3 regions of the Geopseudomonas guangdongensis genome follow, and region 3 is predicted to be linked to each of the others. Evidence: predicted binding sites of a transcription regulator. Region 3 holds the regulator's gene; each other region holds the start of a gene.
What was found. Region 3 encodes sigma-54, which starts transcription at its own class of promoters, with help from an activator protein. Its sites were predicted from a motif close to ANTGGCATNNANNTTGCTNT; they were not measured.
Positions count from the first base shown of each region.

Region 1: BLU22_RS12140 (TorF family putative porin) is a predicted target of sigma-54. The motif match lies at 1,670-1,689, and genes of this name have one in related genera.
Region 2: glnA (type I glutamate--ammonia ligase) is a predicted target of sigma-54. The motif match lies at 1,221-1,240, and genes of this name have one in related genera.

Region 1 covers NZ_LT629780.1:2,571,950-2,575,221, forward strand. Annotated here, with positions in the region: gene BLU22_RS12135 (AEC family transporter) at 1-423, shown strand, start outside; gene BLU22_RS12140 (TorF family putative porin) at 857-1,585, opposite strand; gene BLU22_RS12145 (hypothetical protein) at 1,899-2,441, shown strand; gene BLU22_RS12150 (DUF3087 domain-containing protein) at 2,523-3,050, opposite strand.
Region 2 covers NZ_LT629780.1:488,859-492,130, forward strand. Annotated here, with positions in the region: gene thiI (tRNA uracil 4-sulfurtransferase ThiI) at 1-1,003, opposite strand, end outside; gene glnA (type I glutamate--ammonia ligase) at 1,336-2,742, shown strand; gene BLU22_RS02460 (DUF4124 domain-containing protein) at 2,954-3,272, shown strand, end outside.
Region 3 covers NZ_LT629780.1:131,183-134,454, forward strand. Annotated here, with positions in the region: gene lptA (lipopolysaccharide transport periplasmic protein LptA) at 1-422, shown strand, start outside; gene lptB (LPS export ABC transporter ATP-binding protein) at 419-1,144, shown strand; gene BLU22_RS00700 (RNA polymerase factor sigma-54) at 1,305-2,798, shown strand; gene hpf (ribosome hibernation-promoting factor, HPF/YfiA family) at 2,872-3,180, shown strand; gene ptsN (PTS IIA-like nitrogen regulatory protein PtsN) at 3,201-3,272, shown strand, end outside.

The sequences.
Region 1 (3,272 bases), 750 kb from region 3:
CTCAGCCTGTGCGCGGCGCTGCTGGTGATGCTGCTGGAGCTGCAACTGCCGCGCTGGCTGGCCAATACCGTCAACCTGCTGGGCGGGCTGTCGATTCCGATGATGCTGGTGACCCTGGGCGTGTCGCTGGCCAGCATCCGCCTGCGTCACGTCGGTGCGGGGGTTCTGCTGGGCGCGTTGCGGATTCTCTGCGGTGCGGCCATCGGCTGGGCGGTAGCGGTGGCGCTGGATCTGCCGCTGCTGGCGCAGGGCGTGCTGGTGCTGCAGTCGGCGATGCCGGTGGCGGTGTTCAACTACCTGTTCGCGGTACGCGCCAACCGCTCGCCGGAGGCGGTGGCGAGTCTGGTCATGTGCTCGACCCTGCTGTCGTTCGTGCTGTTGCCGCTGTTGCTGGCCTGGTGGCTGCCGGCGGTGGGACGCTGAGGCGTCTCAGTTGACCAGTCGGGTCAGGTTGGGCAGTACCAGCAGCAGGGTGATGGCGAAGATCGCCAAGGCGGCTTGCCGCCATTTCGCTTTGAATTTGAGCATTGCCTGGGCCTTTTATTGTTGTTGCCGGGGGCTGTGCCGGAAGATCGCCTGCAATCCGCCCTCGTTTGGCGGCGCATGGTAGCAAAGGTGGTTCGATTAACCATCTACTGGCTGTCGCTTACTCTAGATGGCTTTGCCGGCGCGGGCATGGGCGTTTGTGCTGCAAGAGATGTACGGCGGTCCGGGGTGGCTCCGGCGGCGCGGTCTGGTGACGGCCTGGGCCCGGTGCAGAGCGGGCGGGGCATCCGTCCGGGTGCCGTGCCGTTAATCGGCTGGCCTGTGGCAGGGGGAAGGTGTGGCGGCCTTCCCCCTGAATATGGCCCGGGGCTTACAGGGTCTTGCTGACCGAGACGGTGAAGTTGGCGTCGCAGAAGTCCTTCTTGCCGGCGAAGGCGGCGCAGTCGCTGCCCTTGAGGTCGGTGTCGCTGTAGGTCAGGCCGACGTCGAGACCGGCGAGGGTCTTGCTCAGACCGATCGACCAGTCGTTGTAGGAGTCCTCGTTGCCGAAGGTGGGGTCCTTGAAGTCGTAGTTGCCGTAGTGCAGGGCCAGACCGATCTCGTAGGGCAGGGTGTATTCGTAGCCTACATAGGTGTACAGGGTGCTGTCGCGGCCGGCGAGGTCGTTGGAGTAGGCCGCGCCGAGGGTCGCGCCGTAGGCCGACAGGCTGGCGTAGTACTCGCTGAAGTTCAGGTCCTCGTCGCCGTCGCCCGGGTATTCGTACTTGATCCAGCCGAGGTCGTAGGCGATGTCCTCGGTGATGTTGCTGGTGAAGCCGGCGTAGTAGTCGAGCTCCATCGAGGCCTCGCCGCCGAAGTCGACGTTGGAGGCCCAGGTGCCGATGTACAGGCCGCTCTCGTGGGCCACATCCAGCCCGCCCTGGATCGCCGGATCGCCCTGGGTCTGGGAAATGCCGCGGAAGATGTAATCGCTGGTCAGGGCGACGTTCATGCTGACGTCGAAGTTGCCGAGCGGGCTGGCCACGGTTTCGGCGGCGGCGAAGGTGCTGCAGGCGACGGCGCCGGCGGCGGAGAGGGCGAGGGTCAGTTGCTTGAGCATGGGTACTACTCCTTGTGGTGCGAGATCGGGCGGGACCTTCCCGCTGCAGGGTCATGGCCGCTGCATTGAATGGGCGGAGTGCTCATAGCATTTACCTTGCCAGTTTTTAAAAGTCCTTTTGAATCAATAGGTTGCCTGACGGTATGGGCGGCTCTGCAGCGCCGTTCGGGGCGGATGGGCGGGCGCCTGGCGCCACCCTGGTGCGCGGGCGAGCCGTTTGCGGGCAGGCGCTGGCGCTCGCGGCGGCTATCGAGCGTCGCGGGCATCGGCCACAATGAGCGTCCGAACGAACCCGCATGGCAGGAGTCTTGCGATGAAAGAACAACTGGTGGAATTGATCACCCTGATCAGCTCGGGCTGCATGCGCGACGAGGATATCCAGCGCATCGCCGCCGAGGCCGAGCAGGCCTACGCCGATCCGCAGGCCTTCCTCGCGGCCAACCCGGACGTCAATTACGACGACAGCTTCCCGATCCCGCTGGGCGAGTGGGTGGTGGTCGGCAGCCTGCCGGACACCGTGCTGTTCCAGGCCGATCGGGCGGACGAGCTGTTTGCGCACATCGTCGAGTCCTTCGGGCCGCAGGTGGCCTTCGTGCTCAAGGCGCGCGACCTGACCAAGACCGACCTGCTCACCGCCCTGCGGCGCATCCAGGTGCAGCTGGGCAGTCTGTACCCGGAGAAGGGCGGCTATGTGCTGGTGGACTTCAGCGAGCCGCTGGACGACGAGCTGCAGGCCGTGCTGGTCTATGCCGAGGACCTGCCCCGGGTGCTGGAGCTGGCGCTGGAGATCGGTATCTACGCCGCGCCGGCCTACGAGAGCCGGCTGAGCGCCGAGGGCGACGGCGAGGACGGCTGAGCCGCGCCGTTCGCGAGTCTGCGGCCTGCAACGGGCCGCACAGCCGGCCGCCCGTGACGGGCGAGCCGGCCGGCGCCGGCGTTACGCGCCGGCCTTCTTGAGCTGCTCGAACCAGGCGGGGTCCAGGCGGGTCTGCTCGATGTCCAGGCCGCGGGCTTCCATGGCTTCCCGGAGCTGGTCGATCTCCCGCACCAGCGGCCCGAGGCCGCTGCTGTTGCCGTCCAGGCGGTGCATCTGCGTCACTCCCAGGTGATAGAAGCGCAGCAGCTTCATGGCGCTCGGCTCGCCGGCCTGCACGCCGGCGCTGACGTGGTGCATGACGTTGGTGATGCGCATCAGGTTGCGCTTGAGCTGCCAGCCGTAGACCGCCGCTGCCATCCAGGGCTGCGACCAGAGCTGCGTGCGCACCACCGCGACGGTCAGCAGCAGCCCGGCGAGCACTCCGCCGAGGTTCCAGCGGAAGTTGTCGCCGCCCGGCTCGCCGAACAGCGACACCGCCAGCATGGCCAGCGACATGGCCAGCAGGGCGAAGATCAGGATGACGATCAGCGCGCTGCGGCGCGTCTGCCGGCGGTACTCCTCCGGGTTGAACGGCTGGATCTCGAACATCATGCGATGGGGCTCCTTGCGTGAGCGGTGGGGACGGCGGGCATTATCGCCGCTGGCCGCGCCCGGCAACACCATCGCCCCGGGCAATTGCCTGCCGCGGCGGGCCTGCGCCTGTCGGGCCCTTGTTCGACCTTCGCCGCGGGGCGCCGCGCCGGCCTTGGCCGGGGATTCGCCCTGTGCCTATGATCGCCACTGCCGGGCGCCCTATGCGGCGCGCCCGGC
Region 2 (3,272 bases), 360 kb from region 3:
TGCCGATGCGTTCGGCGGTGTCGATGATGTCCTGCTTGTGGCTGGCGATCAGCGGGCGCAGCACCAGGGTGTCGGTCACCGAATCGATCACCGAGAGATTGGGCAGGGTCTGGCTGGACACTTGGGAGATCGCCTCGCCGGTGACCAGCGCGTCGATGCGCAGCTCTTCGGCGACGCGCGAGGCGGCGCGCAGCATCATGCGCTTGAGCACCACGCCCATCTGGCTGTTGTCGACCTTGCCGAGGATCTCGCCGACCACTTCCTCGAACGGCACGCTGACGAACAGCACGCGGTGCGAGCGGCCGAACTTCTCCCACAGGTAGTGGGCGACTTCCATCACCCCCAGCTCGTGGGCGCGCCCGCCGAGGTTGAAGAAGCAGAAGTGGGTGAGCAGGCCGCGACGCATCATCTGCCAGGCGGCCACGGTGGAGTCGAAGCCGCCGCTCATCAGCACCAGGGCCTGCTCCAGCGAGCCGAGCGGGTAGCCGCCCATGCCGGTGTGGCGGGCGTGCTCGATCAGCAGGCGGTCGTAGCGCACCTCGAAGCGCACCTCGATCTCCGGCTGCTTGAGGTCGATGCCGGCGGCGCCGCACTCGCGGCGCAGGCGGCTGCCGACATGGGTGGCGACGTCCACCGAGGAGAAGGCGTGCTTGCCGGAGCGCTTGCAGCGCACCGCGAAGACCTTGCCGGCCAGCTGCGCACCGAAGTGGTGCCGGCACTTGTCGAAGATGTCGTCGAAGTCGCCCAGCGGGTACTCGTGGACCTCCAGGCAGTGGGCGATGCCCGGCGTGCAGCGCAGGCGTTCGAGCATCTCGGCCAGCCGGCGGGGCTCGTCGACGCGGGTCTGCAGCTCGATGTTGTCCCACTCGCCCTGTACGTCCAGTTCGGGGTCGAGATCCTTGAGTACCGCACGGATGTTCTTCGCCAGCTGGCGGATGAACTGCTTGCGCACCGGACGACTCTTGATGGTGATCTCGGCGAAAGGTTTGACGATGACTTTCATGTAATGAACTGGACGGGGGCGTAGCCTGAAAAAGGGGGCGCAGAGTATAGCGGAAAACTGCTCAACTCTTGAGCAGTTTTCCGCGCGAAGGCAAAAGCGCACCAAAATGTTTCAGTGCAACCCTTGAAAGCACAGGCTTGGTGCAGGATGCTGGCGCCCGCGCAAGGCAACGCCCGGAAAAGCCGCATTTTCCCGCACCCGGCGTCCATTGGCGGGCACTGGCACGCTGCTTGCTTATTCAAACGGGACAACTTTTCCGGCGGGCGTCACGCCCGGAGCCAACCGATTCTACCGGGCGCCCTGACCGCCCACGAGTACCCCTGGAGGACAGCATGTCGAAGGCACTGCAACTGATCCAAGAACACAGCGCAAAGTGGATTGATCTGCGCTTCACCGATATCCGCGGCCAGCAGCACCACATCACCATGCCGGCGCGCGATGCCGACGAGGACTTCTTCGAGTTCGGCAAGATGTTCGACGGCTCCTCCCTGGCCGGCTGGAAGGGCATCGAAGCCTCCGACATGATCCTGCTGCCCGACGACGCCACCGCGGTGATGGACCCCTTCACCGAGGAGCCGACCCTGATCCTGGTCTGCGACGTGATCGAGCCGTCCACCATGCAGGGCTACGACCGCGACCCGCGCGCCATCGCCAAGCGCGCCGAGGAATACCTCAAGTCCACCGGCATCGGCGACACCGTGTTCGCCGGCCCCGAGCCCGAGTTCTTCATCTTCGACTCGGTGAAGTACAAGTCGGACATGTCCGGCTCGATGTTCAAGATCTTCTCCGAGCAGGCCGCCTGGAGCAGCGACGCCGACGTCGACGGCCGTCAGGGCAACAACGGCCACCGCATCGCGGTCAAGGGCGGCTACCTGCCGACCCCGCCGAGCGATCCGGACCACGAGATCCGTACCGCCATGTGCAACGCGCTGGAGGAAATGGGCCAGATCGTCGAGGTGCACCACCACGAAGTGGCCGGCGCGCAGAACGAGATCGGTGTGAAGTTCAACACCCTGGTCGCCAAGGCCGACGAAGTGCAGACCCTCAAGTACTGCGTGCACAACGTCGCCGAAGCCTACGGCAAGACCGCCACCTTCATGCCCAAGCCGCTGTACGGTGACAACGGCTCCGGCATGCACGTGCACATGTCGATCGCCAAAGACGGCAAGAACACCTTCGCCGGCGAAGGCTATGCCGGCCTGTCCGATACCGCCCTGTACTTCATCGGCGGCATCATCAAGCACGGCAAGGCGCTGAACGCCCTGACCAACCCGTCGACCAACTCCTACAAGCGTCTGGTCCCGGGCTTCGAGGCGCCGGTGATGCTGGCCTACTCGGCACGCAACCGCTCCGCATCGATCCGCATCCCCTACGTGGCCAGCCCGAAAGGCCGCCGCATCGAGGCGCGCTTCCCGGACCCGGCAGCCAACCCGTACCTGGCCTTCGCCGCCCTGCTGATGGCCGGTCTCGACGGCATCCAGAACAAGATCCACCCGGGCGATGCCGCCGACAAGAACCTGTACGACCTGCCGCCGGAAGAGGCCAAGCAGATCCCGCAGGTCTGCGGCAGCCTGAAGGAGGCCCTGGAGGCCCTGGAAGCCGACCACGAGTTCCTGCTCAAGGGCGGCGTGTTCACCAAGGACTTCCTGGACGCCTTCATCGAGCTGAAGTCCGCCGAGGAAATCAAGGTGCGCACCTTCGTCCACCCGCTGGAGTACGACCTGTACTACAGCTGCTAAGCCCGCCGTAACGGCATGCCAGAGAGGCCTCCCGATGGGAGGCCTCTTCGTTTCCGGGCCGGCGCAACCCCGGCTCGCAGAAGCGCCGCACGTTCGTCCGGGCAGCGGCCGCGCAGGCTTTGCGGCCTTGCCCACAGAGCGTACGGCGCAGGCTTGCCGGACGTGCCGGCAAGGTGCAAGGCTGCTCCTCCGCACCTAGGAGGAACGCCCGATGCGCCTGCCCGCACTCTGCCTGCTGCTCGCCTGCGCCCTGCCGGCCAGCGCCGAGATCTACCGCTCCACCGACGCCCAGGGCAACCCGGTGTTCAGCGACCGCCCGCTGCCCGGCGCCAGCCGCGTCGAGCTGCCCGCCGACAACCGCATGGACAGCCCGCAGACCACCGCGGCGCCCGCACCCGGCAGCACCGAGCCCGAGGGGGCGCCCGCCTACCAGCAGCTGCGGATCAGCCAGCCGGCGCCGGACGCCAACCTGCGCAGCAACGACGGCAGCCTGAGCGTCAGCCTGAGCAGCCAGCCGGCGCTGCAGCCCG
Region 3 (3,272 bases):
AACTGGACGATGCCAAGGGCGTGGCGGTCTATCGTGGCGGCGTGGTGATCACCCAGGGCACCCTGAAGATCACCGGCGACACCGTGACCATCACCCAGGACAGCAACGGCGACATCGAGGTGTTCACCTCGGTGGGCAAGCCGGCCTACTACGAGCAGCAGCCGGCCGAAAACAAGCAGCTGGTCCAGGCCTATGGCCTGACCATCCAGTACTTCGCCGCCAACGAGCGCATCGTGCTGATCGACCAGGCCAAGGTGGTACAGGAAGGCAACACCTTCGAGGGCGAGAAGATCGTCTACGACACCCGCCGCCAGATCGTCAACGCCGGCCGCGCCACCGGCAGCAATCTCAGCACGCCGCGTCCGCGCATCGACATGGTGATCCAGCCGCGCAAGAAGACCGAGGAGCAGAGCGCGCCATGAGCACCCTGACCGCCCAGCACCTGGCCAAGAGCTACAAGGGTCGACAGGTCGTCCGCGACGTCAGCCTGTCGATCGACAGCGGACAGATCGTCGGCCTGCTTGGCCCCAACGGCGCCGGCAAGACCACCTGTTTCTACATGATCGTCGGCCTGGTGCGCGCCGATCAGGGCCGCGTACTGATCGACGAGCAGGACGTCACCCAGCTGCCGATGCACGGCCGCGCCCGCGCCGGCATCGGCTACCTGCCCCAGGAAGCATCGATCTTCCGCAAGCTGACGGTGGCCGACAACATCCTGGCGATCCTCGAAACCCGCAAGGATCTCGACCGCGCAGCGCGCCGCGCGGCGCTGGAGGATCTGCTGCAGGAATTCCACATCAGCCATATTCGCGACAACCTCGGCATGAGCCTGTCCGGCGGCGAACGGCGCCGCGTGGAAATCGCCCGTGCCCTGGCCAGCAATCCGAAGTTCATCCTCCTCGACGAACCCTTCGCCGGGGTCGATCCGATCTCGGTCGGCGACATCAAGCAGATCATCCATCACCTGAAGAATCGCGGCATCGGCGTGCTGATCACCGACCACAACGTGCGCGAAACCCTGGATATATGCGAGACCGCCTACATCGTCAACGCCGGCCAGCTGATCGCCGAAGGCGACGCCGAGAGCATCCTCGCCAACCAGCTGGTCAAGGACGTCTACCTCGGTCACGAGTTCCGTCTCTGAAGCCTGGCGGCCTGGCAAGGACGCCGGGCACCCGCAGCCATGGGCGCACCCTAGGCAAGCAAGCCCCTGCTGGGCATATAATTTGCTAAATAGCGGCGCCTCGGCGTCCGGCAGTGGACGGCGCAGCCGCGCCGGCAGACCCCAAGGGCACATTCCCGGCATGAAACACTCGCTAGTCCTCAAGATGGGCCAGCAGCTGACGATGACTCCGCAGCTGCAACAAGCCATTCGCCTGCTGCAATTGTCGACCCTCGACCTGCAGCAGGAAATCCAGGAAGCCCTCGACTCCAACCCGATGCTCGAACGCCAGGAAGACGGCGACGACTTCGACAACAATGACCCGCTGGCGGAAAAAGAGTCGAGTCCCAGCCTCGGCGCTCACGACAGCAGCACCAACCACAGCGAGCGCACCCCCGACAGCCTCGACGAAGCCGACCAGTGGGGCGAGCGGATTCCCAGCGAGCTGCCGGTTGATACCGCCTGGGAAGACATCTACCAGACCAGCGCCAGCAGCCTGCCGGCCAGCGATGACGACGACTGGGACTTCACCGCCCGCACCTCCTCCGGCGAAAGCCTGCAGAGCCACCTGCTCTGGCAACTCAATCTCTCGCCGATGAGCGACAGCGACCGACTGATCGCGATGTCGATCATCGATGCCATCAATACCGATGGATACCTGGAGGAAACCCTCGAGGAGATCCTCGACTCCCTCGACCCGGAACTGGGCATCGAGCTGGACGAAGTGGAAATGGTCCTGCACCGCGTGCAGCAATTCGAGCCGCTGGGCATCGGCGCGCGCGACCTCAGCGAATGCCTGCTGCTGCAGCTCAAGCAACTGCCGGCCGGCACGCCCTGGCTGGAGGAGGCGCAGCGCGTGGCGCGCGAGCACCTCGACCTGCTTGGCAGCCGCGACTATGCCCAGCTGATGCGCCGCCTGCGGATCAAGGAAGACGACCTACGCCAGGTGATCGAACTGATCCAGCGCCTGCATCCGCGCCCCGGCGCGCAGATCGAGTCCAGCGAAGCGGAATACGTGGTCCCCGACGTGATCGTGCGCAAGGACAACGAGCGCTGGCTGGTCGAGCTCAATCCCGACGCCATGCCGCGCCTGCGAGTCAACCCGCACTATGCCGGTCTGGTGCGCCGCGCCGACTCCAGCGCCGACAACATCTTCATGCGCAACCAGCTGCAGGAGGCTCGCTGGTTCATCAAGAGCCTGCTCAGCCGCAACGAGACGCTGATGAAAGTCGCCAGCGAGATCGTCACCCAGCAGCGCGGCTTCCTCGAATACGGCGAGGAGGCCATGAAGCCGCTGGTTCTGCACGACATCGCCGAAGCGGTGGGCATGCACGAGTCGACCATCTCGCGGGTCACCACGCAGAAATACATGCATACGCCACGGGGCATTTTCGAACTCAAATACTTCTTTTCCAGCCATGTCAGCACCACCGAAGGCGGCGAATGCTCCTCCACCGCGATCCGCGCCATCATCAAAAAGCTGGTTGCCGCGGAAAATCCCAAAAAGCCATTGAGCGACAGCAAGATCGCTGGTTTACTGGAGGCACAGGGAATTCAGGTGGCACGCAGGACCATAGCCAAGTATCGGGAATCACTGGGAATTGCCCCCTCTAGCGAGCGCAAGCGCCTGGTGTGAGAAGATCACAAGAAAAGACATTCCACGGCAGGTACATCGACCTGCCGGTTATGCGGCAATAAGGAGAAGCGGTATGCAAGTCAATATCAGTGGCCAACACCTGGAAGTGACCGACGCCCTGCGCGACTATGTCCACGAGAAATTCGACCGACTGGCGCGCCATTTTGACAAGATCACCAATGTTCAGGTGATCATGCAGGTGGAGAAACTGAAGCAGAAAATCGAAGCGACTCTGCACATTGCCGGCGGCGAAGTGGTTGCCAATGCCGAGCACGAAGATATGTACGCCGCCATCGATTTGCTCGCCGACAAACTTGATCGTCAACTGATCAAGCACAAGGAAAAGCAGATCGCTCGCGAGCAGGGTACTGCCGCCCGCTGACCACTCGCCACTACTCTCCGATGATCCGACTAGAGCACATCCTGACCCCCGGCCGTTCCCAGGTGAACGTGCCGGGTGGCAGCAAAAAACGC